DNA from 4 places in the Ralstonia sp. 110700041-2 genome. Region 2 is predicted to be linked to each of the others. Evidence: predicted binding sites of a transcription regulator. Region 2 holds the regulator's gene; each other region holds the start of a gene.

Evidence for each region. The regulator FliA, encoded in region 2, starts transcription of late flagellar genes. The targets are predictions, from matches to a motif close to CTAAAGTTTNNNNNNNNNNNGCCGNTA.
Region 1: flgK (flagellar hook-associated protein FlgK) is a predicted target of FliA. The motif match lies at 3,410-3,436, and genes of this name have one in related genera.
Region 3: fliD (flagellar filament capping protein FliD) is a predicted target of FliA. The motif match lies at 4,442-4,468, and genes of this name have one in related genera.
Region 4: flgM (flagellar biosynthesis anti-sigma factor FlgM) is a predicted target of FliA. The motif match lies at 2,031-2,057, and genes of this name have one in related genera.

Annotation. Positions count from the first base shown of each region.
Region 1 covers NZ_JBSFAI010000001.1:148,755-156,238, forward strand. Annotated here, with positions in the region: gene ACUXH0_RS00705 (YoaK family protein) at 1-326, opposite strand, end outside; gene flgL (flagellar hook-associated protein FlgL) at 394-1,353, opposite strand; gene flgK (flagellar hook-associated protein FlgK) at 1,420-3,357, opposite strand; gene flgJ (flagellar assembly peptidoglycan hydrolase FlgJ) at 3,473-4,558, opposite strand; gene ACUXH0_RS00725 (flagellar basal body P-ring protein FlgI) at 4,575-5,708, opposite strand; gene ACUXH0_RS00730 (flagellar basal body L-ring protein FlgH) at 5,719-6,471, opposite strand; gene flgG (flagellar basal-body rod protein FlgG) at 6,504-7,286, opposite strand; gene flgF (flagellar basal-body rod protein FlgF) at 7,327-7,484, opposite strand, start outside.
Region 2 covers NZ_JBSFAI010000003.1:210,976-218,459, reverse strand. Annotated here, with positions in the region: gene xylF (D-xylose ABC transporter substrate-binding protein) at 1-117, opposite strand, end outside; gene ACUXH0_RS05905 (XylR family transcriptional regulator) at 387-1,610, shown strand; gene ACUXH0_RS05900 (aldose epimerase family protein) at 1,607-2,689, shown strand; gene ACUXH0_RS05895 (nucleobase:cation symporter-2 family protein) at 2,718-4,145, opposite strand; gene ACUXH0_RS05890 (RNA polymerase sigma factor FliA) at 4,524-5,285, opposite strand; gene ACUXH0_RS05885 (MinD/ParA family ATP-binding protein) at 5,294-6,079, opposite strand; gene flhF (flagellar biosynthesis protein FlhF) at 6,095-7,484, opposite strand, start outside.
Region 3 covers NZ_JBSFAI010000001.1:135,794-143,277, reverse strand. Annotated here, with positions in the region: gene fliL (flagellar basal body-associated protein FliL) at 1-193, opposite strand, end outside; gene ACUXH0_RS00660 (putative bifunctional diguanylate cyclase/phosphodiesterase) at 709-2,445, shown strand; gene ACUXH0_RS00655 (LuxR C-terminal-related transcriptional regulator) at 2,451-3,086, opposite strand; gene ACUXH0_RS00650 (flagellin N-terminal helical domain-containing protein) at 3,493-4,314, shown strand; gene fliD (flagellar filament capping protein FliD) at 4,513-6,561, shown strand; gene fliS (flagellar export chaperone FliS) at 6,622-7,059, shown strand; gene ACUXH0_RS00635 (flagellar protein FliT) at 7,118-7,474, shown strand; gene ACUXH0_RS00630 (glycosyltransferase family 2 protein) at 7,468-7,484, opposite strand, start outside.
Region 4 covers NZ_JBSFAI010000001.1:159,160-166,643, forward strand. Annotated here, with positions in the region: gene flgC (flagellar basal body rod protein FlgC) at 1-36, opposite strand, end outside; gene flgB (flagellar basal body rod protein FlgB) at 234-689, opposite strand; gene flgA (flagellar basal body P-ring formation chaperone FlgA) at 1,114-1,971, shown strand; gene flgM (flagellar biosynthesis anti-sigma factor FlgM) at 2,094-2,414, shown strand; gene ACUXH0_RS00775 (flagella synthesis protein FlgN) at 2,548-3,009, shown strand; gene ACUXH0_RS00780 (LuxR C-terminal-related transcriptional regulator) at 3,466-4,182, shown strand; gene ACUXH0_RS00785 (porin) at 4,306-5,367, opposite strand; gene ACUXH0_RS00790 (GntR family transcriptional regulator) at 5,628-6,356, opposite strand; gene ACUXH0_RS00795 (H-NS histone family protein) at 6,464-6,754, opposite strand; gene ACUXH0_RS00800 (hypothetical protein) at 6,807-7,130, opposite strand; gene ACUXH0_RS00805 (hypothetical protein) at 7,221-7,484, shown strand, end outside.

The DNA of each region.
Region 1 (7,484 bases), on a different contig from region 2:
GCGGCCTCCAGCATGAGCGGCAGCGCGAATTCACTCTGCGTGCTGCGGCGGCGCCCCCAGTTGACGAGCACTGCCGTACACGCCGCGCCGCACAGAAACGCCAGCAGCGAAGCAAAGCCCGCAAACACAAGGACAACGTCGCCCAGCACGAGGTCGTCGGCGATCGCCGAGACGATGCCGGACATGTGCGAGGTGTATTGCTTGACGGCGAGAAATCCGCCCGCGTTGGCGGCGCCCGCCACGAAGGCCAGCGATTGACCGAGGCGCCGGTTGGCGTCTTCTGAGCGTTCCGGGCTGGTCAGGCGGCGAAGATACTGGATGGGCATGACCAGTCCTGACGGTAGGTGAGCCGACATGATACGCCGCGCCCTCCGACCGCCCGACCGCGCCGCATCAAGGATTGATGTACTGGAACAGCGACATGCCCTGCATGGCCGTGAAGGTCTTCTGTGCGGCCTGCAGCGACACCTGCTGCTGCGAGAACTGCGAGATGGCGGAGGTGTAGTCCACCGATTGCAGCTTCGAGATCTGCTCCTTCAACTGCTCGCCGTAGTTCGAGCCGCTGCTGTTGAGCGTGGTGAGCTGCGCCTGCTGCGTGCCCACCGTCACCTGCGCTTGCAGGGCGACCTGATAGGCATTGTCGAGATTGCCCTGCGCCGTCTGCACGGCCTTTTGCAGGTTGGCGACGTCGGTGGCCTGAGTGGCAGCGTTGATCGGGGTCGACAGCGCCGTGATCAGCTTCTCGTACGTCTTGAAGATGCTCTGATTGGCGTTCGGGTTGGACGCATCCGAGTTGGGGATGCGCACGAACACCGAATCGCCCGACACCGAATTCGGCATCGAGATGTTCTGCGAAACCTGCACCACCGGTGGCTGGCCGCTACCGACGTATTGCACGGAACCGCCGGTGTTGGTGAACGGATCGGTCGTGCCGTTGGCGCCGCCAAACAGGGCCACGCCCGAGGCATCGCGCTGATTGGCCGTCGACAGCAGCTGCTGGTACTGCTGCTTGACCTGCGCCAGCACACCAACGCGCTGTGACTCCGTCATCAGCGAGGTGTTGGCGCCCACCAATGTCTGCTTGCCCTGCTGCAGCGTGGTCACCAGATTGGTCAGCGCCGAAGACACGCTGGTCAGGCGCGCGTCGGTGGTGTCACGGTTGGACTGGTATTGGTCGTTGGTGTCCTGCGTTTGCTGCAATTGCGCCATCTGACCAAACGCGCTGGGGTTGTCGCCCGCACTGGTGAGCGCGATGCCGCTTGCAATCTGCTGCTGCAGCGTGAGCAGGTTCGATTGCGTGTTCTGCATCGAAGCGGAAGACGCTGCAAAGAATTGGGCGCTACTGACTCGCATGATCGGTCCGGACGAAGGGCTTTAGGACGTTATCGGCAGGCGGGGCGGTTTCTTCAGCCGCGCCGATCAGCCGCCGGCAATCGACAGCAGGCTGGCGAACAGCGAATTGGCCGTCTGCATCACCTTGGCGGAGGCCTGGTAGGCCTGCTGGTACTTCATCAGGTTCATCGCCTCCTCATCGAGGTTCACCCCCGACACCGACTGCTGCTGTTGCGTGGAGCTGGCCAGCAGCGCCTTCTGCGAGGTCAGGTTGGTGCTGGCGCGGTTGGCCTGCACACCCACCTGGGTGACGAGGTTGTTCCACGCCGAGCCGATCGAGGTCGTGCCGCCGTCCAGCAGGTTGCTGTTGCGCAGCTTGGCCAGCGCGCTGGCGTTGCCGTTGTCGGTGCTGTTGGCGGTGTTGGCCGAAATGGCGAACGTGTCACCGTTGCCGGGCGAACCCGAGAGCTTCATCTGTACGCCGTTGAACGCGTACGTCGCGCCCTGCGTGTACGGTGCCGTGCCGCCCGCGTACGTGGTCGACGTGCCGCCCACCGTGACGGTGACGCTGCCCGGGAATCCCGACAGGGAGCCGCCAACGGCCGAGCTGTACGTCAGGTTGATCGGCGAGGTGAGCGGCGAGCCGGCATACGTGCTGTCCACGCCCAGTGAAGACACCGTGGCGCTGCCCGTGTTGTTGCTGCCCTGGTTGAGCACCACGGGCGAGGCTGCGGCCACGTTGTGATAATCAGTGGTGAGCGTCTGCATGGTGGCGGCCGCGTTGGCGGTCGGGCGCACCAGGAAGGAGTCACCGCTGTTCATCGTGCCCGACAGGTTGAGCGTTACACCGTCGATCGTGGTCGGCCAGCTCGACACGGTTACGGAGGCGGAGCCGTCCGGATAGTGCGAAACGGTGTAGGCGCCGCCCTGGTACTTGACCTGGTAGTCGTAGCCCTGCCCCGCATTGGCGTTGGTGATGCTGGCAGTCAGCGAGCCGCTGCCGGTGTTGTTGGTGCTGGGCGCGACGCTCGGGTTGGCCACGGAGAAGAGGTCCGTGCCCATCTTGCCGTTGGCGTCCATGCCGAGTTTGTTCTGCGCGTTCACGTCGGCCGACACGGCCGTGGCCAGGCGGCCCAGGCTGTTCTGTGCCGGAATGAGCGTGTTGTTGCGAAAGTCCATCAGGCCGCCCAGCGCACCACCGCCGAGCTGGCTGTCGTCGATGTTGACCGTGCCGCCCGGGCTCTTGTAGCCCACCGACAGTTGCGTCGGGTCGTACTGCGACGGCACCGGCGTCAGCTGGTAGCTCTTGTTGCCCTGCACGAGCGCCTGGCCGTTACCCACGTAGATGTTGAACTGGCCGTCGCCGGTCTGCACCACGCTCGCCTTGATTGACTGATTGAGCGTCTGGACTAGCTGGTCGCGCTGGTCACGCAGGTCATTGGCCGGCTGGCCGGTTGAGGCTTCCGCCTTGGAAATCTGGTCGTTCAACGAGGCGATCTGCTGCGCGGTGCCGTTGACCGAGCTGATCTGCGTCTGCACCTGCGTATTGACCTGGTTGTTGAGCGAACTCAGTTGCCCGGCAATCGAATTGAAGCGGCTTTGCAGGCCCGCCGCGGCGTTCAGGAAGACCTGGCGCGCGGTGGTGTCCGAGGGCTTGGAGGCCAGGCCATCGGCAGCGTTGAAGAAGCTGGTGAGCGACGAAGTCAGGCCGCTGTTGCTGTCCGACATGTATTTGCTCAGGCCCGACACCAGGCTGTTGAGCTGATCGGCTGCGCTGGTCGAGGCCTGGCCGCTTTGCACCTGGGCCGTGAGGAACTGGTCGTAGATGCGCTTGACAGTCGTGACGTTGGCGCCCTGGCCGAGATAGCCCACGCCGGCGTACAGCGGAATGTTTTCCGTCTGCACGGCTTCCTGGCGCGAATAGCCGGGCGTGCTGGCGTTGGCAATATTGTTGCCGGTCACCTGCAGGTTGATATCGGCAACCCGCAGGCCAGACGCGCCAATATTCAGAAGGGAGCTGCTCATAGTTGTCTCGGTGCGGGCAGCACGAAGCCGCCGAAATAAGCTCTAGAAACAACATCGGCCGACTCAGGACAAACTTGAGCCGGCCGCCGTCGCCAAAATATGCTTCTTAAATCACTCAGACGATCTGCTTGAGCACCGCCATGATCTTGTGGGCGTAGTTCGGATCGGTGGCGTAGCCCGCGCGCTGCAAGCCCTTGGCGAACGACGCCGCATCGTTGCCGTTGCCGGCTGCCACGACGTTGCTGTAGCGCGGGTTGTTGGCCAGCAGGTTGGCGTAATCCTTGAACGCCTCGGCGTACGAGCTGTAGGCGCGGAATTTCTCCTGAACCTTGTGGGCAACACCGCCGATGTATTCGGTGGTGGTCACCGTGGCAGTCTTGCCGGCCCATGAGCCGCCGGCCTTGATGCCGAACAGGTTGTGCGTGTTCGTGCCGTCCTTTGCCTTGATCTCGCGGCGGCCCCAGCCGGACTCCAGCGCGGCGTGGCCGATCATGAAGTTGGCCGGAATGCCGGTTTCCTGTGCGGCCTGCGACGCGTGGCCGATCAGCTTGTTGTAGAAGCTGGTCATGCGCTCGCCGCGCGGCTCCGATGCCACCGTCGACAGATCCACCTCGGGCGGCGCGCTCGGAGTCTGCGCCTGCGCATCCGCCTGCTTGCGCAGGGCGGCCAGTGCACGCTGCACGCGCTCTTCCAGGCCCGGGCGCGGCACGGTGCTGATGCCCGAGCCGTCGTCTTCCGTGCCGGGCGCGACGGCTGCGGCCATGCTGTTGAGCGACGAACGGGCGATGGCCTTGGCGGCATCGCTGGTGGCACCGGCGGCCCCCGGCAGCGCGGTATTGGTCGCCGTCGTATTGGACAGCGCAGTATTCACCTTGCCGCCCGCATCCGGGTTCACATGGTTGGCCTGACGCAGCATCTGCTTCAAGAGCTGATCTGCCACGCCCACGCCGCGCGACGCCATGGTCTGCGACAGCTGCTGGTCGAGCATCGACGTGTACATCTTGCTCGAAGACGAATCGAGCGGCCCGTTCTGCGGCGATGCATCGCGCATCTGCTTGAGCATCATGTTCACGAAGATCGCGTCGAATTGCTTGGCGACGGTCTTGGCCGCGCCGTTCGGATCGGTACGCGCCGTTTGCTTGAGCGACTCGAACCCTCGGGAATCGAGCGCCAGGCGGCTGGTGAGGTCGGTTGGGTTCATCGTGGCCTCCCCTGCGTCAGATGATTTCCAGGTCGGCGCGCAGCGCGTTGGCCGCCTTCATCGCCTGCAGGATCGAGATCAGGTCTTGCGGGTTGGCGCCAATCGCGTTGATGGCCTTCACCACATCCGCCAGGTTGGTGCCGCCCTTCACGTTGATAAGGCTGCCGCCCTGCTGCTTGACCTCAATGTTCGAGCGCGCGCCCGCCACCGTCTGCCCTTGCGAGAAGGGCGCGGGCTGGCTCACCACCGGGTCCGTGCTGATGGTGACCGACAGGCTGCCGTGCGCCACCGCGCAGGGCTCGAGCTTGACGAGCTGGTTCATCACCACCGAGCCCGTGCGGGCGTTGACCACCACACGCGCGGCGGCCAGCGCCGGCGTCACGTCAATGTTCTGCAGCTTGGCCACGAAGCCGACGCGGTCCGACGCCAGGGCCGGTGCGCGCACGTTGATCGTGCGGCCGTCCGCGGCTTGCGCCGTATCGGTGCCGAATTGCTTGTTGATGGCGGTGACGATGTTCTGTACGGTGCCGAAATCCGTCGTGCCGGTATCGAGCTGGATGCTGCCGGCCTCGCCCACCGTGGCCTGCACAGCGCGCTCCACCGTGGCGCCATTGGCGATGCGGCCCGCGCCGAGCTGGTTGATCTGCACCTTGCTGCCATTGGCCGATGCGCCCGCACCGCCAATCACCACGTTGCCCTGTGCCAATGCGTAGAGCTGGCCGTCCACGCCCTTGAGCGGCGTGAGCAGCAGCGTGCCGCCCCGCAGGCTCTTGGCGTTACCGATGGACGACACCGTCACGTCGATGGTCTGGCCTGGCCGCACAAAGGCAGGCAGCGTGGCCGTCACCACCACGGCGGCGGTGTTCTTGAGCTGGATGCTCGCGCCGGCCGGTACGTTGATGCCGAACTGCGTGAGCATGTTGTTGAAGCTCTGGACCGTGAACGGGGTCTGCGTGGTCTGGTCGCCGCTGCCGTCCAGGCCGACGACAAGGCCGTAGCCGATCAGCGCGTTGTCTCGCACGCCGGCAACGGTGGTCAGATCCTTGATGCGGTCAGCGTGTGCCGTGGTCGGAACAACCGCTGAAATCGCGCTCAGTGCCACCAGGGCCGCGCCAAGGGTTCGATACAACCTCGTTCTAAGCAAAGTCATGGCAGATTCCTCAGAACGGCGACACGGTCAGGAAGAACCGCGACAGCCAGCCCATCTGCTGCGACTCGGCCACATAGCCCGTGCCGCGATATTCCATGCGTGCGTCCGCCACCTGGGTGGACAGCACGGTGTTTTGATTGTTGACGGTCGTGGGGTTGACCACGCCCGAGAACTTGATCGACTCGGTGCCCTGGCCCACGGCCATCTGCTTCTCGCCGCTCACGACCAGGTTGCCGTTGCCCAGCACCTCCACCACCGTGACGGTAATCGTGGCTGTGAAGTTGTTCTGCGCACCGTTGGCGCCCTTGCTGTCGAACTTGTTGGCGTCGCTGGCCGACACGCCCAGCAAAGACAGCACGCCCGCGTTCATGCCGGCGAAGGTCGGCACCGAGGCGCTCATGCTGCCGGTGCGGTTGACGCTGCCCGAAGTCTGCTTGCTGGCCGCTGTGTTCTCGGTGATCACGATCGTGATCGTGTCGCCCACCATGTGCGCGCGGCGGTCTTCGAACATGCCGCGAAAACCACCGCTGCCCGATGCCACTTCCTGGTAAATCGCCCCGTTCTGGCGCGGCGCCATCACCGGCATCGGCGGGCGCGCGGTTGTCGGACCCTGCACGATCGGGGCCGGCGGCGGCAGCAAGCCGCACGCCGTAGCGAGCAAGGCGGCCGTGCCGAGCACGGCCAATCGAACGACTCGAACAGCCGGCACAGCGCGGCCGCTGTGCTTGCCATTCTGGAGCGAATAAACCGGGGGGGTATGCATCGCACTACATCCTCAAAAACTGCGCCGTCAGCTCAAAGCTGCGACAGCTTCTCCAGCATCTGGTCCGAGGTCTGGACCGACTTGCTGTTGATCTCGTACGCACGCTGCGTCTGGATCATGTTGACCATTTCTTCCACCACGTTCACGTTGGACGTTTCAACGTAGTTCTGGCTGAGCGCGCCCACGCCGTTCGAGCCCGGGTTGGCCAGATTGGCCGTGCCCGACGCTTCGGTTTCGGCATACAGGTTTTCGCCCATGCTGCGCAGACCGGCCGGGTTGATGAAGTTGGCCAGCTGGAACGTGCCCACCTGCGTGTTGTTGACCGCGCCGGGCGTGGTGACCGTCACAACGCCATCCTTGCCGATGGTCAGGCTGGTGGCGTTCTGCGGGATCGTCACGGCCGGCTGGACCGGGTAACCGCTGGAGGTCACCAGCTGACCCTGCGCGTTGACCTGGAAGCTGCCGTCACGCGTATAGGCCAGCGTGCCGTCAGGCATCTGCACCTGGAAGAAGCCGTTGCCGTTGATGGCCACGTCGGTCGAGTTACCGGTCTGCTGCAGGTTGCCCTGCGTGTGCAGGCGCTCGGTGGCGACGATGCGCGCACCGGTACCGATCTGCATGCCCGAAGGCAGCGTGGTCTGTTGCGACGACTGTGCGCCCGGCTCGCGCACGTTCTGATACAGCAAGTCCTCGAACACGGCGCGCGAGCGCTTGAAGCCCGTCGTGTTGACGTTCGCCAGGTTGTTCGAGATGACATCCAGCTGCGATTGCTGGGCGTCCATCCCGGTCTTGGAAATCCACAGGGAGCGAATCATGTTCGAGTCCTTGGTTGATTCAATTCAATGCGCCGGCCGTTCAGGCGTGGCGCAGCAGTTCATTGGCCGACTGGGCATTCGTGTCGCTCGTGTGCAGCGATTTCATCTGCATTTCGAGCTGGCGCGAGATCGCAATCATGTTGACCAGCGAGTCGGTCAGGTTGACGTTGCTGCCTTCCAGCGCCCCGCCGGTCACGC
Region 2 (7,484 bases):
GCCGATTTCCGGATGCGCCTTGCTCGCGTGTGCCAGCGGCGCGCCCATCGACAGGCTGGCGAGCACTGCACCGCAAAAGGCGGCCCTCAGAACACAACGGCGTTGGTTCGATTTCATGTCTCACTCCATCTTCTTTTGTTGGTGGGTACCGACGTGGCGTCTGCTGCGCCGCAATAGATTTCGGCCGGCTCGACGGCAGTCGCATGGTGCATGCGCCGCCTTGGCACCGGCAATTACGAAATTGCCCAACCGCCCTAACATTTATTTCCAACCGGCGGGCATCGTCTGACAGCGCCGCACGCAGCCCATAGAATGTGCGGGCGAGCGGCACGCCCCGGCGCCACCGCCGTATGGCAAACCCCTGCCACCGCGAGCGCCCTCAAGCCATGCATCGTCAACTGCCCGATCCTTCGCAGCACGCGCGCATTCATCGCATTGCGCTGCTGTTCAATGCCAACAAGGTGTATGACCGCGAAATCATTGCGGGCATTGGCGACTACATGCGCTCCACCCGCGTGACGTGGGACCTGTTTCTGGAAGAGGACTTCCGCTGCCGCCTGCCCGGTATCGAGCGCTTTGACGGCGACGGCATCATCGCGGATTTCGACGACCCCGCCGTGGCTGAAGCGCTGCGCGACTGTCCGCTTCCGGTGGTGGCCGTCGGCTCATCGTATGAAGACGCCGCGCACTACCCGGCAAACGTGCCCTATGTCGCAACGGACAACAGCAAGCTGGTCGCGCTGGCATACCGGCACCTGATCGAAGCCGGCCTGCAGCACTTTGCGCTGTACAGCCTGCCCCAGGCGCCGGAAAACCGCTGGGCACAGCAGCGCGAACTGGCCTTTACGCGTTTGCGCCGGCAGGACAATCCCGCCGCCCCCGTTGAGCAGGAGATCTATCGGGGGCTTTCGACCAGCGCGCCGACCTGGCATCAGGCGATCAGCCAGTTGATCGAATGGCTGCGCGGCTTGCCCAGGCCCATCGGCATCATTGCCGTGACGGATGCGCGGGCGCGGCATCTGCTGCAGGCCTGCATGACGGCAGGGTTCGCCGTGCCGGAAGAAATCGCCATCATCGGCATCGACAACGATCCACTCACGCGCACGCTGAGCCGCATCCCGTTGTCGTCGGTCATTCAGGGCACCGTGGAGATGGGTCGCACCGCCGCACATCTGCTGCATCAGATGCTGGGCGGAGCGCGCCTGGCAGGCCGGCAGATTCTCGTGCCGCCGGTCGGCATCAATGTGCTGGCGTCGTCCCGGCACCAGCCGCTTGCCAGCCCGTACGTCATGCGGGCGCGGCACTTCATTCGGCAATACGCCTGCCAAGGGATCAAGACCGAGCAGGTCGCGGACTACGTCGGTATCTCGCGGTCATCGCTCGAAGAACACTTTCGTCGTGAATTGCATTGCACCGTGCACCAGGAAATCCTTCGCCATAAGCTCGACGCGGCCAAGCACATGCTGGCCAGCCGTGATGTTGCAACCGCCGAGGTGGCGGTGCGCTGCGGCTTTACGTCCCCGCAATATATGCACGCCGTATTCCGCCGTGAGCTGGATTGCACGCCGCGCGAATACCAGGAACGCGCCATCGCAGAGGGCCAATCATGAGCATCGCGCCAGCGCTGTCCGCACACGCGCCGCTCGACGGCGCCATCTCGTCAGCAACATGGGGGCACTTGCCCGACGGTGAGCCGGTTCGGCTGTTCACGCTGCGCAATGCCTCGGACATGCGCGTTTCGATCAGCGACCTCGGGGCGACGCTCGTCTCCTGGCAAGCGCCGGATCGCGGCGGGCGCCTGGGCGAGATTCTGCTCAACCACGCGACGCCTGCCGCCTACCTTCAATCGGGGGGCTACCTTGGGGGCTTGATCGGGCGCTGGGCCAACCGGATTGCCGGCGCACGCTTTACGCTCGACGGCATCCACTACGCGCTCGACCGCAATGAGGGCAGCAATCTGCTGCATGGAGGGGCAAGCGGATTTCATCGTGCGCTATGGGACGCCGAAGAGCAGGACGGCGCCGTGGTCATGGGGCTCACGTCTCCAGAAGGCGATGCCGGATTCCCCGGCAATGTCGCCGTCCAGGTTCGCTATGCGCTTGACGACGACGGCACGCTGTCAATCGACTACGAGGCCCGCACCGATGCGCCCACGCCAATCAACCTGACCAGCCACGGGTATTTCAACCTCAGCGGAAAGCCCGGCACTGACATCAGGGGCCACATCTTGTCGATCGATGCCGATGCCTACCTGGAAGTCGATGCCAAGTTGATCCCGACGCGGGCAGTGAGTGTCGCCGGCACAGCATTCGATTTTCGGCAGGCGGCGCCCATCGGGGCGCGGCTGGACTGGCCTAACGCGCAGTTGGCGCAGGCCGGCGGGTTCGACCACTGCTTCGTGCTGCGCAATACGGCGTCGGACGGTCGTCCGCATGTGCGTCCGGTCGCGCGTCTGTATGAACCCGGCAGCGGCCGCGAATTGACAGTGCTCACAGACCAGCGCGGGCTTCAGTTCTACTCGGGCCACATGCTGTCGGGCACGCACGCGCAACGCAGCGGCTTATGTCTGGAAGCGAGTGCGTTTCCGAACCAGGTCAACATGCCCGATGCGGAGGCGGTCATGCTGCGCCCGGGCCAGGTCTATCGGCAGCGCACTGCATACCGCGTCTCGGTTGCCAGAGAAACCTGAGCCGCGTTGAAGCGCGGGCGTTAGATGCTCAATGTGCGGCTGCGGCCGCGCCTTGTATCACTTCGTGCGAGCCGCGGATGCCGTTGAACCAGGCGTTCAGCACAACGGCCACCAGCGTGCCCATTACGATGCCGCTGTGGGTGATCGGGCGCGTCCAGTCCGGGAAGTGATGGAAGAAGGCCGGCGCCAGCGTCGGCATCATGCCAAAGCCGACCGACACCGCGATGATCAGCAGGTTGTGGCGCTGCTGTTGGAAATCGACCATGCCCAGCATGCGGATACCGGCTGCGGCCACCATGCCGAACATCACGATGCCCGCGCCGCCCAGCACGTATTGCGGCACCGATGCCACCACGTAAGACAGCTTCGGAAACAGCCCCAGCACGATCAGCAGCACACCGCCGGCGGCCGCCACGTAGCGCGACCGCACGCCCGTGATCGACACCAGCCCGATGTTCTGCGAGAACGATGTATGCGGGAACGTATTGAACACACCGGCCACGACCGTCGCCAGACCGTCGGCACGCAGGCCATTGGTCAGTTCGTTGCGCGAGATCGGCTTGCCCACCACGTGCGCCAGCGCGAGGAACATGCCAGTCGATTCCACCAGCGTGATCACGATCACGATGCACATCGAGATGATGGCCGACAGCTCGAACTTCGGCATCCCGAAGTAGAACGGCGTCACCAGCGTCATCAGCGGCGCGGCGCTCGCGTCGGCCAGCGACACCTTGCCGAACGCCGCAGCCACCAGCGTGCCCGTGACGATGCCAAGCAGCACCGCGATATTGCACAGCAGCGCGTTACCGAACTTGGTCAGCAGCAGGATCGTCACCAGCACGAGCGCCGCAATGGCGAGGCCGAACGGATCGCCAAACGCCGGGTTCGGCACCATGTGGCGCGCGCCATCCACCACCTGCGGAATCATCTGCTGGCCGCCCGCAGCCCAGTTGATCCCCACGCTCAGCAGCGAAAAACCGATCAGCATGATGACCGTGCCCGTCACCACGCGCGGGAACAGGCCCAGCAGCCGCCCCATCAGCGGTGCAACGGCAATGCCGAACACGCCGGAAACGATCGACGCCCCGAAGATGCCGGGCAGCCCCATGCCGGGCTCCACACCGATGGCGATCATCGGGGCAACCGCGGCAAACGTGACGCCCATCATGACCGGCAGGCGGATCCCGAAAATCAGAAAACCGAGCGATTGGATCAGCGTGCCGATCCCAGCCGCAAACAGGTCGCAATTGACGAGATAGGAGAGATCGCTCTTCGACAGGCCGAGCGCATTGCCGACAATCAGCGGCACGGCAATCGCCCCGGCGTACATCACCAGCAGGTGTTGCAGGCCAAGCGCGAACAGGCGCGGCAGCGGCAGGAACTCGTTGACGGGATCGGCAACGGCGTGAGCGATTGTTGACGAAGAAGGCGTGGGTTGGCCGGGGGATTGGCGCATTGTCTGTCTCCTGGGGCCGCCCCCGTGTCAATGCCGGGAGCGTGCTTTAGGCGGATGGGGCGGGTTCCATCCGCCGGCATTCATGCGGCGTGATGCCGCGTATTTGCCGGAATCTTGGATGGGCGCCATTTTTCTGTCAACAATTACATACGTTTTTTGTGTACATATTTTGCGTTCTGAAACGCATGTGCGCCGTGATCTACCTGTTTCACGCCTCCAAGCGTGCCTCGTGACCGAGGCCCCAAAGAAAAAGCGCGGCCGCGACATGAGTCGCTGACCGCGCAGTAGAAATACCTGGCAGGTAAAGCTGAGACCAAGAGCCGCCATCCAACCCAGTGAAGCAGAGGGTTTTGTTAGCAGCTCTCAGCCGACCTCATATCAGGTCGGCGTCGGCAGCCATGCGCGATCGCGCAGGCGCGAACGGATGCGGGCAATCGCCTGGCTGTGGATCTGGCACACGCGCGACTCCGACACGCCCATCACGGCGCCGATTTCACGCAGGTTCAGATCCTGCTCGTAGTAGAGGCTCATCATCAGCTTCTCGCGCTCGGGCAGTCCCTCGATGGCAGCGACAACCGATTCGCGCAGGTCGTGGTCCAGCAGCTGGTCCAGCGGCGTGGCGTCGTTCTCGGGTGCTCGGTTCTCGATGAAGGCGTCAGCGTCTTCACGGTCGAAATCTTCGTAATACAGCAACTGGCTGCCTTGCAGGTCGACCAGTTGCTTCTGGTATTCGGCCAGCGACATGCCCAGCGCTACGGCAATCTCGGTTTCGGTGGGCGCGCGGCCCTTCTGCTGCTGCAGCTTCTGGATTGCCTGCTCGATCGTGCGCGCGTTGCGGCGCAGGCCGCGCGGCAGCCAATCCGAGCCGCGCAGTTCGTCCAGGATCGCGCCGCGAATACGCTGGGCCGCGTAGAACTCGAACTGCACGCCCTGCGTTTCCTCATAGCGCGACAGCGCATCGAGCAAGCCCATCATGCCGGCCTGGATCAGGTCGTCCAGCTCAACGCTGGCCGGCAGCTTGACCATCATCTGGTTGGCAATGCGGCGCACCAGGGGTGCGTACGTGGCCATCTCGTCGGACTTGGTCTTGCGACCGGTTGCGGTGTACATATCCATGCCTGCCTTTGACGCTTCGTTCATGCTGCGCCTCAATAAACCAATTCGGCCGCGCGTGCGGTGGCGCCGGGTGTCGCTGTCGCTGTCGATGCCGACATTGACGTTGCCTGCGCCGATTCATCTGCCAGCTGTGCCGGTGCCCGCGCCGACATGACCACCCGCGACGGCACACTGCCATCACCGGCTTGGGCCTCGGCGCTGGCCCAGCTCAACATTTCTTCGGCAAGCTGGCGGAAGGCCATGGCCGAAGGCGATGCGGGAAACGCACTCGCCACGGGCTTGCCGAGCGAGAGCGCGAGTTCTACGTGCCGGTCCTCAGGGAGGTAGCCGGCGAAATCGATACGGGTGTTCAGGTACTGGCCCACGGTGTTGGCCAGGTTGCCGAACACGCGCACGGCGGAATCCACCGAGTGCGCGCCGCACACCACGGTGCGGATGCCAGCGCTGCCTTGCAGCACAGCGGTTTTCTTGAGTAGCGTGTACGCGCTCTTGAGGCCTTCCGGACCATCCGAGAAGGTCAGCAGCACGTCGTCGCACGCCTCAGCCACGGTGCTCAGCGCCCGGGTGCCAAAATGCGCGGCCACGAGCGTCACATCCGCCGTCTCGTCGTACTGCTCGAGCACGCCGGGCATGGCGAGCATGGTCTGGGCGTTCACTACCGCCGTGTCGCGGCCCATGGCGGACAGCGCGATGCGCAGGTTGTCGACAAAGTCATCGACCTGCTCTTCCGCACCGATCACCAGCACCCGGCGGGCAGCGGCATGACCGAGCATGCGCCGCAGCCCTGCGGCTTGATCCTTGGCGAATGGCGTCGTCATGGTCGCGCCCCCTTGTCAGGCGAAATCGAAAGCGGCCAGGCCGGGTTCGCGGTTGCCTGCGTTGCGTAACACCGCGCCTTGCGCCACGAGCAACGATTCATCCGAATCCAGCGAGAACGACGACTGCTCTGCACCGGCCCGGAACGAGCGGTGGATCAGCAGCTTCTTGTTCGGCACTGCAATGTCTTCCGGCACACGCTGGCCGTACGACACGTAGTGCAGCGGCAAGCGGCGACGGATCATCACGTCCATCGCATGGCCCACCGAGGCAGCCTCGTCGATCTTGGTCAGGATGCAGCCGGCCAGGTTGGCGTCGCGGTAGGCACCTACGACTTCATCGAGCGTCTTGCCGTTGCTGGCAGCGTTGAGCAGCAGCAGGCGCTTGATCGACGGGCCCACGGCATGCAGCATCGCCATCTGCTCGGACACGGCGCGGTCACGCTGGCTCATGCCGATGGTGTCGATCAGCACCACGTGCTTCTCGCGCAGGTCGTTCAGCGCCAGGCTCAGGTCTTGCGCGTCTTTCACGGCATGCACCGAGACGCCCAGGATCTTGCCGTAGATGCGCAGCTGTTCGTGGCCGCCGATCCGGTAGCTGTCGGTCGAGAGCAGTGCCACGCGCGATGCGCCATGGCGCAGCACGAAGCGCGCGGCCAGCTTGGCGGTCGTGGTGGTCTTGCCCACGCCGGTCGGGCCCATCAGGGCAAACACGCCGCCCTGGTCGAGCAGGCTGTTCTCGTCCGACACGGTGCTCAGGTTCTTTTCAATCGCGCGTTGCACGAAGTCCAGCGCACCTTCATACGCGTCGTGCTGCGGCATGTTCTCCAGCACGTAGCGCGTGAGCTGCGCCGAGAACCCTGCGTTGAGCATGGTCTGGAACAGGCGCGTACGCACCGGGTCGCCCAACTTCACGCCCAGCGAGGCCAGGCTCGACATGGCGTCGTTCAGCGTGCTCTTGAGCGTTTCGATCTCGCCGACCATGCGGCGGGTCATCACGTCGGTCTCGGCACGGATGCTTTCCTTCACGTCGGCCTGGAAGGCCGAACGCTGCAGGCTCACGTCATCACGCGGGGCTTCGGGCTTGGCCATCGTGTCCTCCACGCGGACGAAAATGTCGGACGACGTGCCTGCCTCGGCTTGCGCCTCGATGCGCGCCTTCATGGGCGCCTCAGTCTTCTGCTGTTCTGCACGGAGGGTGCGCGCCTGCGCTTCCACGCGCTCGGTAAAGCTGCGCAGCGTGACCGGGCGGTCATCCTGTTCGCGTGCCTGCTCACGTGCCTGCTCGCGACGTGCGGCAAAGCGGGCGGTCGATTCCATTTCCGGCTGGTCGTCTTCCACCGTGCTGCGGCGGGCGATGAACTGGGCGGTGCTGGCCAGGGCCTGCGCCGCAGATTGGGCAACCTCG
Region 3 (7,484 bases), on a different contig from region 2:
CGAACACCGGCTCTTTCGGCTTGGGCGGTGCGGCGGGGCCGGATGCGGCGTGATTGCCGCCTCCAAGGAAGAACCAGGCGGCGCCGCCGCCCATGCCGACGAGCAAAAGCACGATCAGGATGATCAGCAGCAGCTTGGTGGAACCGCCCTTTGCTGGGGCGGGCGCGGTAGTGGCGGCAGCGGCTTCGGCCATGGGGATCACTCGGGGACTAAAGGGGGGGTGGGCTTTCCCGGCTCGCGTCGCGCAAGACAACGTAAAACAACGCAAAGCACAGAGTCGGGTTCTCGGATGGCATTCTTCCCCACCTCTGTCCAGCTCATTCCAGGAAGAAACGTGGTCAATCCGGCTTATCTCGGGCGTTTGCGATGCGCAGGGTGGGGCGGTACGCGCACGATAAGTGATTTTTGATCCACCTACATAGTCCCGATGCACCGCATTAGGCGCCTTACCAGTCGCCTGGCGGGCGGGTTCCGCTGCAAAAGTGGCGTTGGCCCGAAAGAATTGCCCGCGCTTGCCGTTGTAATGAAAGAACGCGCCGGCATGTTCCGGCCTTGCATACCTGCGTTGCCTTGCCGGAAGCCGCCTTGAATTCCTTGCCCTTTTCCACCCGTATTGACCTTGCGCTAGTCGATGCCGATGGCTTGTCGGCCGACTGTCCTGCACGCGGCGCACTGCCGAGCTTCTGCCCGAAGCTGGACCTGCTGTCGATGGTCAATGCGCTGACGGAGGGCATCCTCGTGTGCGGGGCGGATCGCCGCGTCACCTATGCCAACCCGAGCGCCGCACGGCTGCTGGGTTTGCCGGTGGATGCGCTGGTGGGGCGCCTGCTGCCCACGGTGGTCACCTCTGCCGTGGACGAATTCGACGCCTCCATCCACGAGGCGGACTGGCCCGATCAGGACGTGATCGCCGAGGGCCAGCCGCAGTTGAACCAGATTTTCGGAATGCACTGCGTGGATGGCCGCACGGTGTGGGTTTCCAGCAACTGGACGCCACTGTTTGCCGATGGCGGCCATTCCATGACGGCCTCGGCGCGCGCCTCGGAAGCCGGCGCCACGCCCTATTCGGTGCTGGTGTCGCTGGTCGACATCACGCAAATCCGCGAAGCGCAGCAGCGCATCCGGCATCTCGCTACGCACGACACGCTGACGGGGCTGCTGAACCGCTCCGCGCTGGAAGACCGGCTGGAGCACGCGCTGGCGCTTGCGCGCCGCAACCAGTCGCGCGTCTCGGTCATGTTTCTCGACCTGGACCGTTTCAAGAACGTCAACGACACGCTGGGCCACCAGTTTGGCGACATGCTGCTACGCGAAGTGGCGGCCCGCCTGCAGGCCTGCGCGCGCGAAGCCGACACCGTTGCGCGCCTGGGCGGCGATGAATTTGTCGTCATGCTCGAAGCGCTCGATGGCCTGGGCACGCGGCGCGTGGCCGAGCGCATCCTCTCGGCCATCAGCGCGCCCTTCCATATCGAGGGGCAGGAGCTGTATCTGGGCGTGTCGATCGGCATTGCCGTGGCACCCCACGACGGCGACGACCCGAACACGCTCCTGCGCAAGGCCGATGCCGCCATGTACCTGGCCAAGGAGCGCGGGCGCAACAACTTCCAGACCTTTACCAGCGACCTTGACGACCGCGTCTCGCGCCGCTTCCGCATTGAATCGGGCCTGCGCCGCGCGAGCGACCGCAACGAGTTCTATGCGGACTACCAGCCGCGCGTGGACGTCAGGAGCGGCCGCATTGTCGGGGTGGAAGCGCTCATCCGCTGGAACTCGGCCGATTTCGGCCACATGATGCCCGGCCAGTTCATTCAGGACGCCGAAGAAACCGGTCTTATTGTCGAGATCGACCGCTGGATTCTGCGCGCCGCCTGCGACCAGCTTGCACGCTGGCGCCGCATCGGGCTGCCGGACTTGCGCATGTCGATCAACCTCTCGGGCCAGGCATTCAGCTCCGGGCAGTTGAGCGGGATGGTGCGTGGCGCGCTGTCGACCAGTGGCTTGCCCGGCAACGCGGTGGAACTGGAGATGACCGAAGGCATTCTGATTCGCGACGATCCGTCATTGCATGCCCTGCTGACCGAGCTGCGCGCCATGGGCGTATCGCTGGCGCTGGACGATTTCGGTACCGGATACTCATCGCTGTCGTATCTGCACCGCTTCCCGATCGATACGTTGAAGATCGACCGTTCGTTCGTGCAAGACCTGCCGCACGTGGTCGAGCGCGCGGCCATCACGCGGGCCATCATCATGATGGCGCAAGCCATGGGCATGAAGACCGTGGCCGAAGGCGTGGAAACCATCGGCCAGCTTGAATTCCTGCGCGAAGTCGGCTGCGACGAGTTTCAGGGCTATTTGCTCACGCGGCCGTTGGAACCGGCTGCGGTACAGGATCTCGTGCGCGAGAACGCCCGCCGTTACGGCGAGCGTGTCCCGCGGTTCTCATAGCGCGCTCAGATCTGCAAGCTGTTGCTGACCACGTACATGGTGAGCTCGGCATTGTTGCGCAGCTTCATCTTCGAGAGCACGCGCCCCCGATACACGCTGACCGTCTTGACGCTGATCTGCAGCGCCTCGGCAATCTCGCCCAGCGTGCGGCCGGAGCCGAGCATGCGCAGCGTCTGGAATTCACGGTCGGAGAGGATGTCGTGGCGGGGCTTGTCCCAGTCGACATTCAGGTTGTCGGCCAGGACTTCCACGAGGTCCGAAGGCAGGTATTTCTTGCCTTTCGAGATGGCGTTGATGGCTGCCAGCAGTTGCGGCTGGCTGGCGTCCATCGGCAGGTAGCCGGCGGCGCCCGCCTTGAGCGCCCGTACGGCAAGCAGCGCTTCCGGGTGGCGGCCCAGCGCCAGCACGGCCAAACGCGCATGCTGCTGGCGCACGGTCTTGATGGTCTGGAATTCGTCTCCGGTGGCCGATTCCACCGAGAACAGCATGACGTCCCACTCGCGCTGTGCGAGCAGGTCGTTATTGGCATCGCGCAGGTCCGGCACGGCCTCGATCTGCCGGGCCAGGCGCGAATCCTTGAGGATCTGGCGCAGGCCGACACGGGCAATATCGTGCGGTTCGACGATCAGGACATTGAGCATGGTGGGTGTTGCGGGTCAAACGCGGGCTCGCATCGAGCTCTTCTTTCCGCCGGCAGGCCTTGGGCCGTCTGGCGGGCTTGCAACTCCCCATCTGTGCTGTATGTGGCGCTCTATATAGAAAGATGCAGGCGCCTATGAACTGGTCGAACGAGTATAGCCGAGGGCCCGAAGGCCAAGAAGCAGGCGCACCGCCTCTTTTGGAGGGGTGCCGAAAGTCAGGCGCCCGCAAGCCCAAACCGCCGCCGACGCACAAATTTGTCAAGGCGACCCTAAACTTTCCTCCGAGGCCACCGATAACCTGAGTACAACGCAGACCTGATCCCCTTCAAGTTGCAGGTCACGTTGCCCGGCCTAGCCGGAATCAGCAAACACGGGCAACAAACCATCGGGAAACTTAGGAGCCGTCATGTCCCTCAGCCTTAATACCAATATCTCGTCCCTGCAAACGCAGCAAGCACTGTCGGCATCGAAGGATGCGCTGCAGACCTCGCTGGAACGTCTGTCGACCGGCCTGCGCGTGAACAGCGCGAAGGATGACGCCGCCGCCTACGCTGTGGCCTCCAGCCTGACCACCACGCTGAACTCGCAGACGCAAGGTATCCAGAACTCCAACCAGGCGATGTCGTATCTGCAAACGGCCGACTCGTACCTGGGCCAGGTTGAAAACAACCTGCAACGTATGCGCCAACTGGCCGTGGAAGCCAACAACGGCGGTCTGTCGACCACCGACCAGGCCAACCTGGACAAGGAATACCAAAAGCTGGCCACCGCCAACAAGAACATCGAGACCAACGCGAACTACAACGGCAACAAGCTGTTCGACGGTTCGGTTACGGCCACGACGTTCCAGTACGGCCAGAATGCCGCGACCGATGTGACCTCGGTCTCCAACGCCAACCTGTCGACCTTCGGTACGCTGAGCGGCACGAGCGTGACCTCGACTGCCAACGCGACCGCCGCACAGGCGGCCATCGACACCGATCTGACCAACCTGAAGGCGGCTCGCGCCAACCTGGGTGCTCAGCAAAGTGGTCTGAACTCGACGATCAACACGCTGACGTCGAACAACACCGCGCTGTCGGCTGCCAAGTCGTCCTTGATCGATACGGACTATGCGTCGGAAACCTCGAACATGACCCGTCAGAACATCCTGCAGCAAGCGGGTACGGCGATGCTGGCGCAAGCCAACTCGGCACCGAACAGCATCCTGAGCCTGCTGAAGGGCTAATCAGTAAGCTGGATGCCACCCAGCCGTCTTGCGGCTGGGCCAAGGGCCGGCGCTCCTCGGGGGCGTCGGCCTTTTTCCTTTTGTCGGATACCCCTCTTCTGCGTGGGTGGCGCCTGCATAACCTGCCCTAAAGAAGCTGCGGCCCGTGCCGTTGTGTAGAGAGACTTCCGCTGGCGCAGATGCTTATCGGACCCGATCATGGCGACTACCACTACCTCCTCCTCGACCAGCAACTACGTACCGCCGATCTCCATTCCCGGTATCGGGACGAGCATCGACGTCAATTCGCTGGTGACCAGCCTCATGAAGGTGGAGAGCCAGCCGCTGACACAGTTGCAGACACAGCAAAGCTCGTACCAGACGCAGTTGTCGGCTGTGGGGTCGCTCAAGAGTGCGCTGTCGACCTTCCAGACCGCGCTGTCGAGCCTGACCAGCGCGTCGAACTACAGCGCCATGAAGGCCAGCGGCTACGACACCTCGATGCTGAGCGCGTCGGTGACGGGCTCGGCGCCTGCAGGTTCCTACGCGGTCAATGTCACGCAGCTTGCGCAATCGCAGGTGCTGGCGGCGCAGGGGCAAGCTTCCACCACCACCGCCATCGGCAGCGGCGCATCGACCACGATTTCGTTCTCGTTCGGCACGGTGTCGGGTGGCTCGCTTTCCGGCGGCAAGTACACCGGTTCGACGTTCACGCAAAACGGCAACCTGGCGGGGGGCTCGATCACGATCAACTCGTCCAACAACACGCTGGCGGGCATTCGCGATGCCATCAACTCGGCCAACCTGGGTGTCTCGGCCAGCATCGTGAACGACGGCAGCGGCAGCCCGTACCGTCTGGTGCTGACGTCCACTGCGGGCGGCTCAAGCTCGGAGATGAAGATCTCGGTGTCGGGCGACTCGACGCTGCAATCGCTGCTCTCGCAGGATCCGGCCGGCACGCAGAACATGACCGAGGTGACCACGGGCCAGAATGCCCTGGCCACCATCAACGGCATTGCCGTGCAAAGCCCGACCAACACGTTGTCAAACGTGGTGGATGGCACGTCGTTCACGCTGTCCAAGACGGGCAGCACCAACGTGACGGTGGCCAACGACCCGACCGCCACCACCACCGCCGTCACCAACTTCGTGAACGGCTACAACGCGCTGCGTACGCAACTGAACGGGCTCACCAACATCGACACCGCCAACAAGGCCAACAACGGCCCGCTGGCTGGCGACGTGAGTACCAAGACGCTCATCAACCAGATTACCGACGTGCTGGGCCAGGCGGTCGGCAACGGCAACTACCAGTCGCTCGGCAGCGTGGGCGTGACGATGAACTCCGACGGCACGCTGTCGGTCGACAACACGAAGCTGTCGGCGGCCATTGCAAAGTCGCCCAGCCAGGTTACCGGTTTGTTTGCCGGTACCGGCACGGCCACCGATTCGCTGGTCAGCGTGCCGACGTTCTCGGATTCCACACAGGCCGGCAGCTACGCCGTCAACGTGACGCAGTTGGCCACGCAGGGCACGCTCACGGGTTCGGCCGCCGCAAACACAACCATTACGGCGGGCGTGAACGACACGCTCGCGTTCAGCATCAGCGGCATGTCAGTCAACGTGACGTTGGCGGCCGGCAGCTACACCGCGACGACCCTGGCCGCGCAGATTCAAAGCCAGATCAACGCATCGGCCACGCTACAGAACGCCAAGGTCAACGCATCGGTGTCGGCCAATGCCAGCGGCGTGCTGAGCATTACCGATAGCCAGTTTGGTTCGGTGTCGGTGGTGTCGGTATCAGGCGCGGGGGCTTCGTCGCTCTTTGGGGCGAGCCCGACGGCCGCCAATGGTGTGGATGTGCAGGGCACCATCAACGGTGCGGCAGCGACCGGCTCGGGCCAGAACCTGTATGGGATTGCCGGTTCCGCCACCGACGGCTTGACCGTGCAAGTGGCCGGCGGCCCGCTGGGCGCCCGTGGCACGGTCACGGTGCAGCGCGGTTACGCCGCGCAGCTCAACACGGTGATGACCAACCTGCTGTCGTCCAGCGGCATGGTGCAGAACGAGACCGACTCGATCAACAGTTCGCTGACCTCGCTTGCCAGCCAGATCACCGCCATGCAGACGCGCCTGGATAACAAGCAGGCGCTGTACTACACGCAGTTCAACGCGCTGTCGGCCGCGGTGGCAAGCATGACGAACACCAGCAACTACCTGACGACGCAGCTCGCGGCCATTACCAAGCAAACTTCGAGCAGCAACTAAGCCGGGCTCAGGTTTAGAGCACAACCCATAACAAAACAGACACCAGCGAGGACCTTTTCCATGTACGCAGCACGCCGTGCCATCGGTGCCTATGCGCAAGTCGGCATCGAGACGTCCGTGGTAGACGCCAATCCGCATCGCCTGATCGCCATGTTGTTTGAAGGCGCGCGGGCCGCCATCAACCTGGCCAGTGCCGCCATGCAGCGCGGCGACGTGCTGGCCAAGGTGCGGGCGATCGACAAAGCCATCTCGATCATCGGCCAGGGGCTGCAGGCCAGCCTGGATCACCAGCGCGGCGGCGAGATTGCCGTGCAACTGAACAATCTGTACGACTACATGCTGCGCCGCCTGCTGTTGGCGAACGCCAACAACGATCTGACGATCCTCGCCGAGGTGGATGCTTTGCTGGTCCCGCTGCAGGATGCGTGGCTCGCCATCGGCCAGGCCGGCCAACCGGCTGCCGCTGCGGCAAACAGCCACCTGAGCGTTGTGAGCTGATGGCCCGCTGTTTGTAGTAAAGCGACCTTTGACTGAATTCGGCCCAACTGGAGCCAATATGCACCGCAACATCCCGATCAAGGACAGCGAAAGTCTGTTCGCCTGCTACGAAGCCATCGCAAGTCTGACCGCTGAAATGGTCAGCGCGGCCGAAGTGGGTAACTGGGAAGTCGTCAGTACGCTGGAACGCGAAAGCGCCGCCTATGTGGATGCGCTGCGCCGTTCCGAGCCGCATCCGCAGCTCTCGCGTGCCGATGTGGAGCGCAAGCGCACGCTGCTCGTGCGCATTCTGGAAGATGATGCACGCGTGCGCGCCATGGTGTACCCGCGCCTGGACCGCCTGCAGAAGCGCATCGACACGGCACGCCGTGCCACCAACGCCAGCAACGCTTACGGCAGCATGGCGCGTTATTGAGACGACGCGT
Region 4 (7,484 bases), on a different contig from region 2:
GCTGCCAGCTACATCCATCACCTTGAATAGCGACATGTTGATTCCGATGTCTTCAAACACTGTTGCCGGCGCGGCTGCCGGACCGATCCGGTGTTCTGCATGGCGGCTTGCTCCGGACCGATCTTTCCGGGCCCGGAGCGCCACACAGTTCCCGCCCCTCTTTCGCCGCGCGTGATTGCTGCGCGGTCGTCTTAATGCCTGTCTGCTGCTCTTGCTGCTCTTGCTACGTCGCGCTAGCTGTTCTGAATCGCCGCCAGCATCGACTTGATCTTCTGCGTCACGATGCTCAGATCGGCCTCGTAGCGCACGGTGTTGTCGGCAAAGCGCATGCGCTCGCCGTCCATGTCCACCGTGTTGCCATCGATGGACGGCTGCTGCGACGTGCGGTACTGCACCTCGCCCTGCAGCGCCTTGGTCTGCTGCGACAGCGACGCCTGCATTAGCGACACATCGCCGGCCGGTGCGCCATCCACGCTCAGGTGACCTGCAGCCGTTGCCGTCATCGGCAGGCTGTTACCGCTTTGCTGGCCGACCGCCTTCTGCAGCGCCGACTGAAAATCGAAGTCGCGCGCCTTGTAGTTGGGCGTATCGGCGTTGGCGATGTTCGAGGCCAGGATCTGGTGACGCTGCGAGCGCAAGTGCAGCGCCTGCTCCTGAAAACCGAACAACTGATCCAGCTTGTCGACCATGTCTGTCATTCCTCGCGCGTGGCGTCCTGGTGATTGCTGCCACCCGCCGGGGTTTGCGTTCTGTCTTGCGTTTGCGTGTTGCGCGTTCCCTTCGGCCGGAGAACTCGGCATCAGCGGCCCCTTCAAAAACCGCCGATGCCGTCTCCAAAACCGCTGAACCGCTTGTCTTGCTGAGTTGCCGTCATGCAGCCTCAGTGGAAAAGACCTGTCTGCGAATCCAGAGGTTGGCCGGGAAACCTTCCACCGGGGCAGGCTGTACGGCCAGGAACCGCACAACGCCAGGGACTTCACCACGTTGCAAAGTCTAGGGGCCGGTGTGCAAGACCATTCGTCCGAATAAGGGGGGGATTGGCCGACATTTCCGCATTTGGCGCTCGCGCACGCGTAGCTACACTTCACCGGACTTTTGATGAAGGGGCTCTCCATGTCCACGCGGTTTGCACGCAGCGCGCACCACCCGATCCGACCTGCCACCACGGCCATGCCGCTGGCGGGGCGCCAGCGCAAGCTGCTGCTGATCCTGGCGCTGGGCCTGCTGGCCAGCGTCGTGCACCCGATCCTGGCGCATGCACAGGGCATGGTGCGGGTGGGCTATCCGCCTGCCCAAGCCGTGCAACAGCCCGCGCAGCCCACCACCATTCAGGGGCCGAACGCCATCCAGATGCAGATCCAGCAACAACTGCAATCCCAACTGGACATCCTGGGCGGCACGAACGAGACGGGGGCGCCACGTGCGTCGGTGGAGGTCGGTCCGGTGGATGCACGTGTGGCCAACCAGCCCTGCGACCAGATCGACCTGATGCTGCCAGCGGCCAACCGCCTGCGCGGCCGTATACAAGTGGGAGTGCGCTGCCGCTCGCCGCACGCCTGGGCGGCCTGGGTGCCGGCCACAATCCAGATTACCGGGACGTATTACGTCGCCTCGCACCAGTTGCCGCCGGGCAAGACGCTCGATATGGGCGACCTGGAAGCCCGCACGGGCGATCTGTCGACGCTGCCGGCCTCGGTCGTGCAGCAGCCAGCCGATGTGGTGGGGCGTGTACTGCTCACGAGCGTGGCCGCCAACCAGCCGCTGCGCGCCGAAAGCCTGCGCCTGCCGGTTGCCGTGCAGGCCGGCCAGACCGTCAAGCTCATCGCCGAGGGCGGTGGCTTCCAGGTCAGCAGCGACGGCCGGGCCTTGAACCAGGCAGCCGTGGGCCAGGTGGCGCAGGTGCGCACCGCCAACGGCAATGTCGTCTCCGGCATTGCACAGTCCGTCGGTGTCGTAGCGATCCAGTTTTAAGTCCAAATTGATAACGGCGGATCACTTTTCTACTGTGATGCGTAATCGATACCTGCCGCTAAAGTTTGGGCCGGGGTTGGCCGATATGGGTGTTAGGATGAACGCGCTCTTCGGAGACACCCGTGAAAATCAACCATATCGTGAACAACACGCCGGCCGTTGCGCCGACCAAGGACGCTGCGTCCGGGTCGACGCGCGCGACCGGCTCGTCCCCGGCCGCTACGACGGCTTCGGGCACCCCGCGCCACACCGGCGATTCGCCGTCGCTGTCGGTCCAACAAGTCTCGCGCCAGGTGGGCAGCGGCGACTTCGACGCCGCACGCGTCGAGCAGATCCGCAGTGCCATTCAGAACGGCACGCTCAAGATGGACGCCGGCAAGATCGCCGATGCGGCGCTTTCCGACGCGCAATCGCTGCTCTCCACGCGCTCCAAGAAGGTCTGACGGGGGTTTCCCGTCGTCCGTCCCCCGTATTTTCTGACGCCGCCGGTCCGAGGGTTTCCGACTCTCGACCGCACGCGGCGGGGCGGCGTGCCGGCCGGCGGCTGCCCAAGCTTCCAAGCCTGAGGTAGTCACCATGGACAACACACTGCTGATCCGCACCCTTGCCGACGAGCAGGAACTGCTGCGCGCCGCCACCCTCACCCTGGATGCCGAAGCGCAGGCGTTGCGCGATGGCGACATGGTTGAACTCGAGCGCATCACACAGACCAAGCAGAAGCAGCTCGCCGCGCTGGGCGAAGCCGACCGTGACCGCCGCCTGTGGTGGGCGCAGCACGGCGGCGCCGATCCGTACGGGCTGGTCAAATATCTGCGCACCGACGAAACGGCCAGCCGCCTGTTCGACGAGAACCTGGCCCTGGCCCGCCTGCTGCGCCAGCGCAACATCGACAACGGCACCCTGATCGACCTGCGCCTGCGCGCCACGCAGAACGCGCTGTCCGTCCTGCATGCCGCCAACAACGGCGGCGGCACACCCTACGGCCGCGACGGCAAACAACCGCTGTCGATGCCGCGCTTCTCGGTCGTCGCGCAATAAGCCACCAGAACACGTTTTTTCGGTACAAAAGCCTTGCTTTACGCTCACGTCAATGGGCGTGAAGTGGGGCTAGCTGCTGCTGCCTGATCCTGCTATGTATAGGGGGTCTAGCGCACCACCGATCGGGGTAGACAAAAAGGTTTACATCCCATTGATGGGTGCAACAAGCATGCTGGGGATTTATTCTGCGATTTTGGCGGGGTTAATCCTCCGCGCCTGGCGACATAAACAAGAAAAACCGGAAGGAAGTTGCGCCTGAATGGCGTGCAAGGTTTCGGCCCGGTGGCACCGCATTGCGGTGACTGCCGGTTGAACGGGGAAATATACCGAGACCGCGCGCCAGAAGCATTTCCACAAGCACGGCCCCATTGATTTTGGACCGTCTGGTCCAAATAGACGCGGCAACAAGCTGATTCCGGAAATGGGCAAACAAACCATAACCAGACAGGCGGCGCAGTGAAATCAATTGTAGTGGAGGCACACCCTTTGGTGCGTGCCGGCGCGACCCATGTGTTGCAATCCTTGCCGGCCATTACCGAGGTGGTCAGCGTCGAGCCGGACGAAACCCTCTTTGAAAGTCTCGCGGCGCATGCGGACGCCGAACTGGCTTTGATCGGACTGCCCTTACCCGGCATCGACGATCTGCCGGCCCTCTCCCGGCTATTGCAACAGCCGCATCCCCGACATATCGCCATACTGGGCGAAACCGATTCCGCTGCGCACGTGCGTACGCTGATGCAATTGAATGTCTCGGCATATCTGCTGAAAAGCTATTCCGGCAAATTGATTGCAGCGGCATTGGAATTGGTGCTCGCCGGCGGCCGTTATGTGCCGGCCTCGATCGTGCTGGCGCGGTCTGAAGCCATTGCGGCAGGTTCGGCCAATGGCCATGACGATGGCGCGTTGCTCGGCCTGACGCAGCGTCAATATGAGATTCTCGTACTGCTCTCGCGCGGGCATCCGGTCAAAACCATCAGCCGCATGCTGAGTATTTCCGAGGCGACAACCAAGGCGCATATCAACGCGCTGTATCGCCGGCTGGAAGTGCGCAGCCGTACCGAGGCCGTCTTCGTTGCCACGCAGCGCGGCGCCATGCTGCTGAATCAGCCACACATTGGAGCGCAGCCCTCGTCGCTGCCCTCGCCACCGCTGCGCCTGGCGCGCACGGGCTGACGCTCCGCTCTTACCCATCTTCCACACAACAAAAAACGGCGCCCGGAATCCGGACGCCGTTGCAAATGCCCGCCCACGCTGTCGAGACGCGGGCGGCGACAAGGAAAGCAGAACGCGAAAGGCTTAGAACTTTGCGCGGATGCCTACGCCGAAGGTGTCGGCCGTCGAGAGGTCCGACACCTTGTCGCGGAAATACGCCGCATACACATCGGTGCGCTTGGACAGCGAATAGTCGTAACCGATCGCCCAGGTGTTGCGCTTCACGTCGGCTGCACCCGAGGTCTTGGTGTAGGCATACGACGCCAGAACGCTGCCCGGGCCCACCGGAATCGACACACCCAGCTGGCCGCCGTTGCTCTTGGCGTCGCCGGTGCTGATCGTGTTCTTGATGTACTGGTATTGGCCGTACAGCTTGACCACGCCAAAGTCATACGTCGCGCCCAGTTGCCCTGCCGTCTGGCGCGCAAAGCCCGCCACCAGGCTGTTCAGATCGCCCGGCGCGCCGTCGTAGCGCACCTGCTGGAACGCCGCCGTGGCCGCAAAATTGCCGCGGAAGAACAGCAGGCTGCCGCCCCACTTGTTCTGACCGTTGTGACCAGCCTGCTCGCCAGCGCCGTAGATCAGGGTACCTGTCAGGCCGCCCATGTCCGGCGTGGAATACATGATCGAGTTGTCCCAGCCCGAATCGCCCACCAGGCCCGAGATGCCCGCGACGCCCGAACGGCCGTTGCCGAGGTAGGTGTGGAACACCATCGGCGAGAAGGTGTACGAATCGATGAACGGGTTAAACAGGATCGTCGAAACGAAGTACGGCGGCGTGTTGCGGCCGAGCTTGATCGAGCCCCAGGTGTTCGACTGCAGGCCGACAAACGAATTACGTGCGAAGAAGTGGTCGCCATCAAAGCGGCCGGACTTGCCCGTATCAGGGCGGAAGAACGCTTCCAGCGTGAAGATCGCCTTCAGGCCGTTGCCCAGATCTTCACTGCCCTTCAGGCCCCAGTACGACGTCGACATGCCGCCCGAGTTGACACCCCATGCGCGGTCCTGGCCCAGGTTCTTGGTGGCGCCCGCCCAGGCATCCACCTGGCCGTACAGCGTCACAGACGATTGGGCCTGCGCTGCGCCTGCGGTCAAACCGGCGGCGGCAGCCAGCACGGCCAGCGAAAAACGTCGCTTGAGTTGCATTGTTGAGTTCTCCCTCTTGTGGTTCCGGTGTGTTGAATCGACTGAATCAGCTTCGAGGCGGCAGGTGGCTCAACCCGCCGCCGCTGAGATGGCGCCGTGAATGCAACTGCCGTGCCAATACGTTGTTGGCAAAGCGTCGCTTCACAAATGAATGCGTTTTCCTGGGAAGGGGCGCAGACTAGCTTGAATACCCTAGGGGGACAAGTCCCCATTGCGGGGTGTGTGGCGCCGTTTCTGCACCGGTGTGGCGCAGTGCGCTTTCAGTCGTTTTGAAGCACGCGGATATCGACTTCACGCGTATAGCGTTCAGGAGAAAAATCGCAGTACGTGATGGAGATCGGCACGTCGGCGAGGCTGTAGCCGATGCGGCGCACACGCACCAGCGGCACGCCCGCTTGCACGCCGAGCTGCGCGGCTTGGTGGGCATCGGCCACACAGGCCAGCGGCGCCTCGCGCGAGCGCGCGATGGTCAGGTTGGCGCGCTGGAAGACCTGCACGAACAGACGATCTTCGAAGTCGCGCGCCTCAAGCATCGCCGCGAGTCGGGACGTCAGCCACGTGCGCAGCAGCATGATGGGCTGGCCATCCACCTGAGCGCGGCGCTCGACAAACGCGACCTGCCCGCCCACCGCCAGGTCAAGCGCGGCGGCCACGGTTTCGTCGGCCTGCTCCAGTCGAAATGCACTGACCGTATAGACGGCGCCCGGCACGTATTCCAACGCAGCATCGGACTGGCCCGGCGCGTACAGCACCGGCCGATGTGGCCCCACGCGGTCGAGCACCACGCTGCGCTGCCCCCGCGAGCGCCTGAGCAGCCCGCGCGCCGCCAGTTCGTTCAGTGTCCGGCGCGCCGTCAAACGAGATACGCCGTAGCGCTGGGCGACTTCGTTCTCGCTGGGCGCGACACTGCCGGCCGGCAGCGTTCCATGCAGGATGTCGAGCCGAATGCAGTCGGCCAGTTCGAGGTATTTGGGCAGGCGGGGCGTCATGCCTTCCTTATACAGGAACGCTCATCACGCGCAGCAACGCAAATGGCCCACCGGGCAGGTGGGCCATTTGCATTGCTGCACTTGCGCGTCAGGCAGGGCCTGACGAATCAGGCGATCAGGAATTTATCGCGGTTCTTGCCGATCCAGGCCGGAGCACGGCCGCGGCCGGACCACGTTGCGCCTGTCTTCGGGTCACGATACTTCGCCGGCACCGGCGCCTTCGCACCGGCACGGCGACCGCGACGCTGAGCCAAGCCCAGGTCTTCAGCCGTCAGGCCATATTCGGCAACCGTCTGGCGCACTTGCTGGATAACCGCTTCCAGTTCCTTGGCACGCGCAGTTTCGATCTGCTCTTCCAGTTTGGCCTTTTGTGCAACCAATTCCTTGTATGTCGCCATATGCGCTCCCAATAAATTCCGGTGTGAAGTCTGGTGTGGATCAGATATTAGATCAATTGTATTCATAACTGAAATCAAATTTCAACGTTTTTGATCGTGGCCCTTCAAACCGCTCCACTAAGCCAGGAATCAACTCGTGGCACACCAGATGCTCAGTTTCAACCGGAAAGTCGAATTGACGCATCGGATTAGCGTACGCGATCATGCAAGGCAGCAAACTGGTATCGCGCTTCATTTCAGTGCCACCACCATAGCAAGCGCTGCCGGGTCCCGCAATTCCGGCTTTCGGCGCAAGCGGCAATCTGCAGCATCGCAGCAGTACAGCAAACGCAATATCAATTGATGCGCAAGCCTCCGGCCAGGCATGCCATTGCACCGCGATGGCCCCGTCATGGCATGCCCATTTGAGGGGGCGGTAAAACGATTCAAAGCACCACCCTCTTGGTTGCAGTTGGATGAGACAACGATGAATTCGCCCTTGCCGCGTCGTTTTTACTATCTGCTTTTGGTCTTTGGCGTACTGGCAGGCACCCTGTTTGTCGCCGCGACCGTTTTCTTTCCAGAACGTTCAGTCGAACGGATCAGCGCTTATTTCATCCTGACAATGGGAACATGCATGTTGATGTGTGCAATCGGGTTGACACTGACGCATCACTGGATCGATCAGCATTTCGCCGCGCAGGAGAGTGGACATGGCCCGCATGCCCAAATGGAACCGTCGCTCGCACCA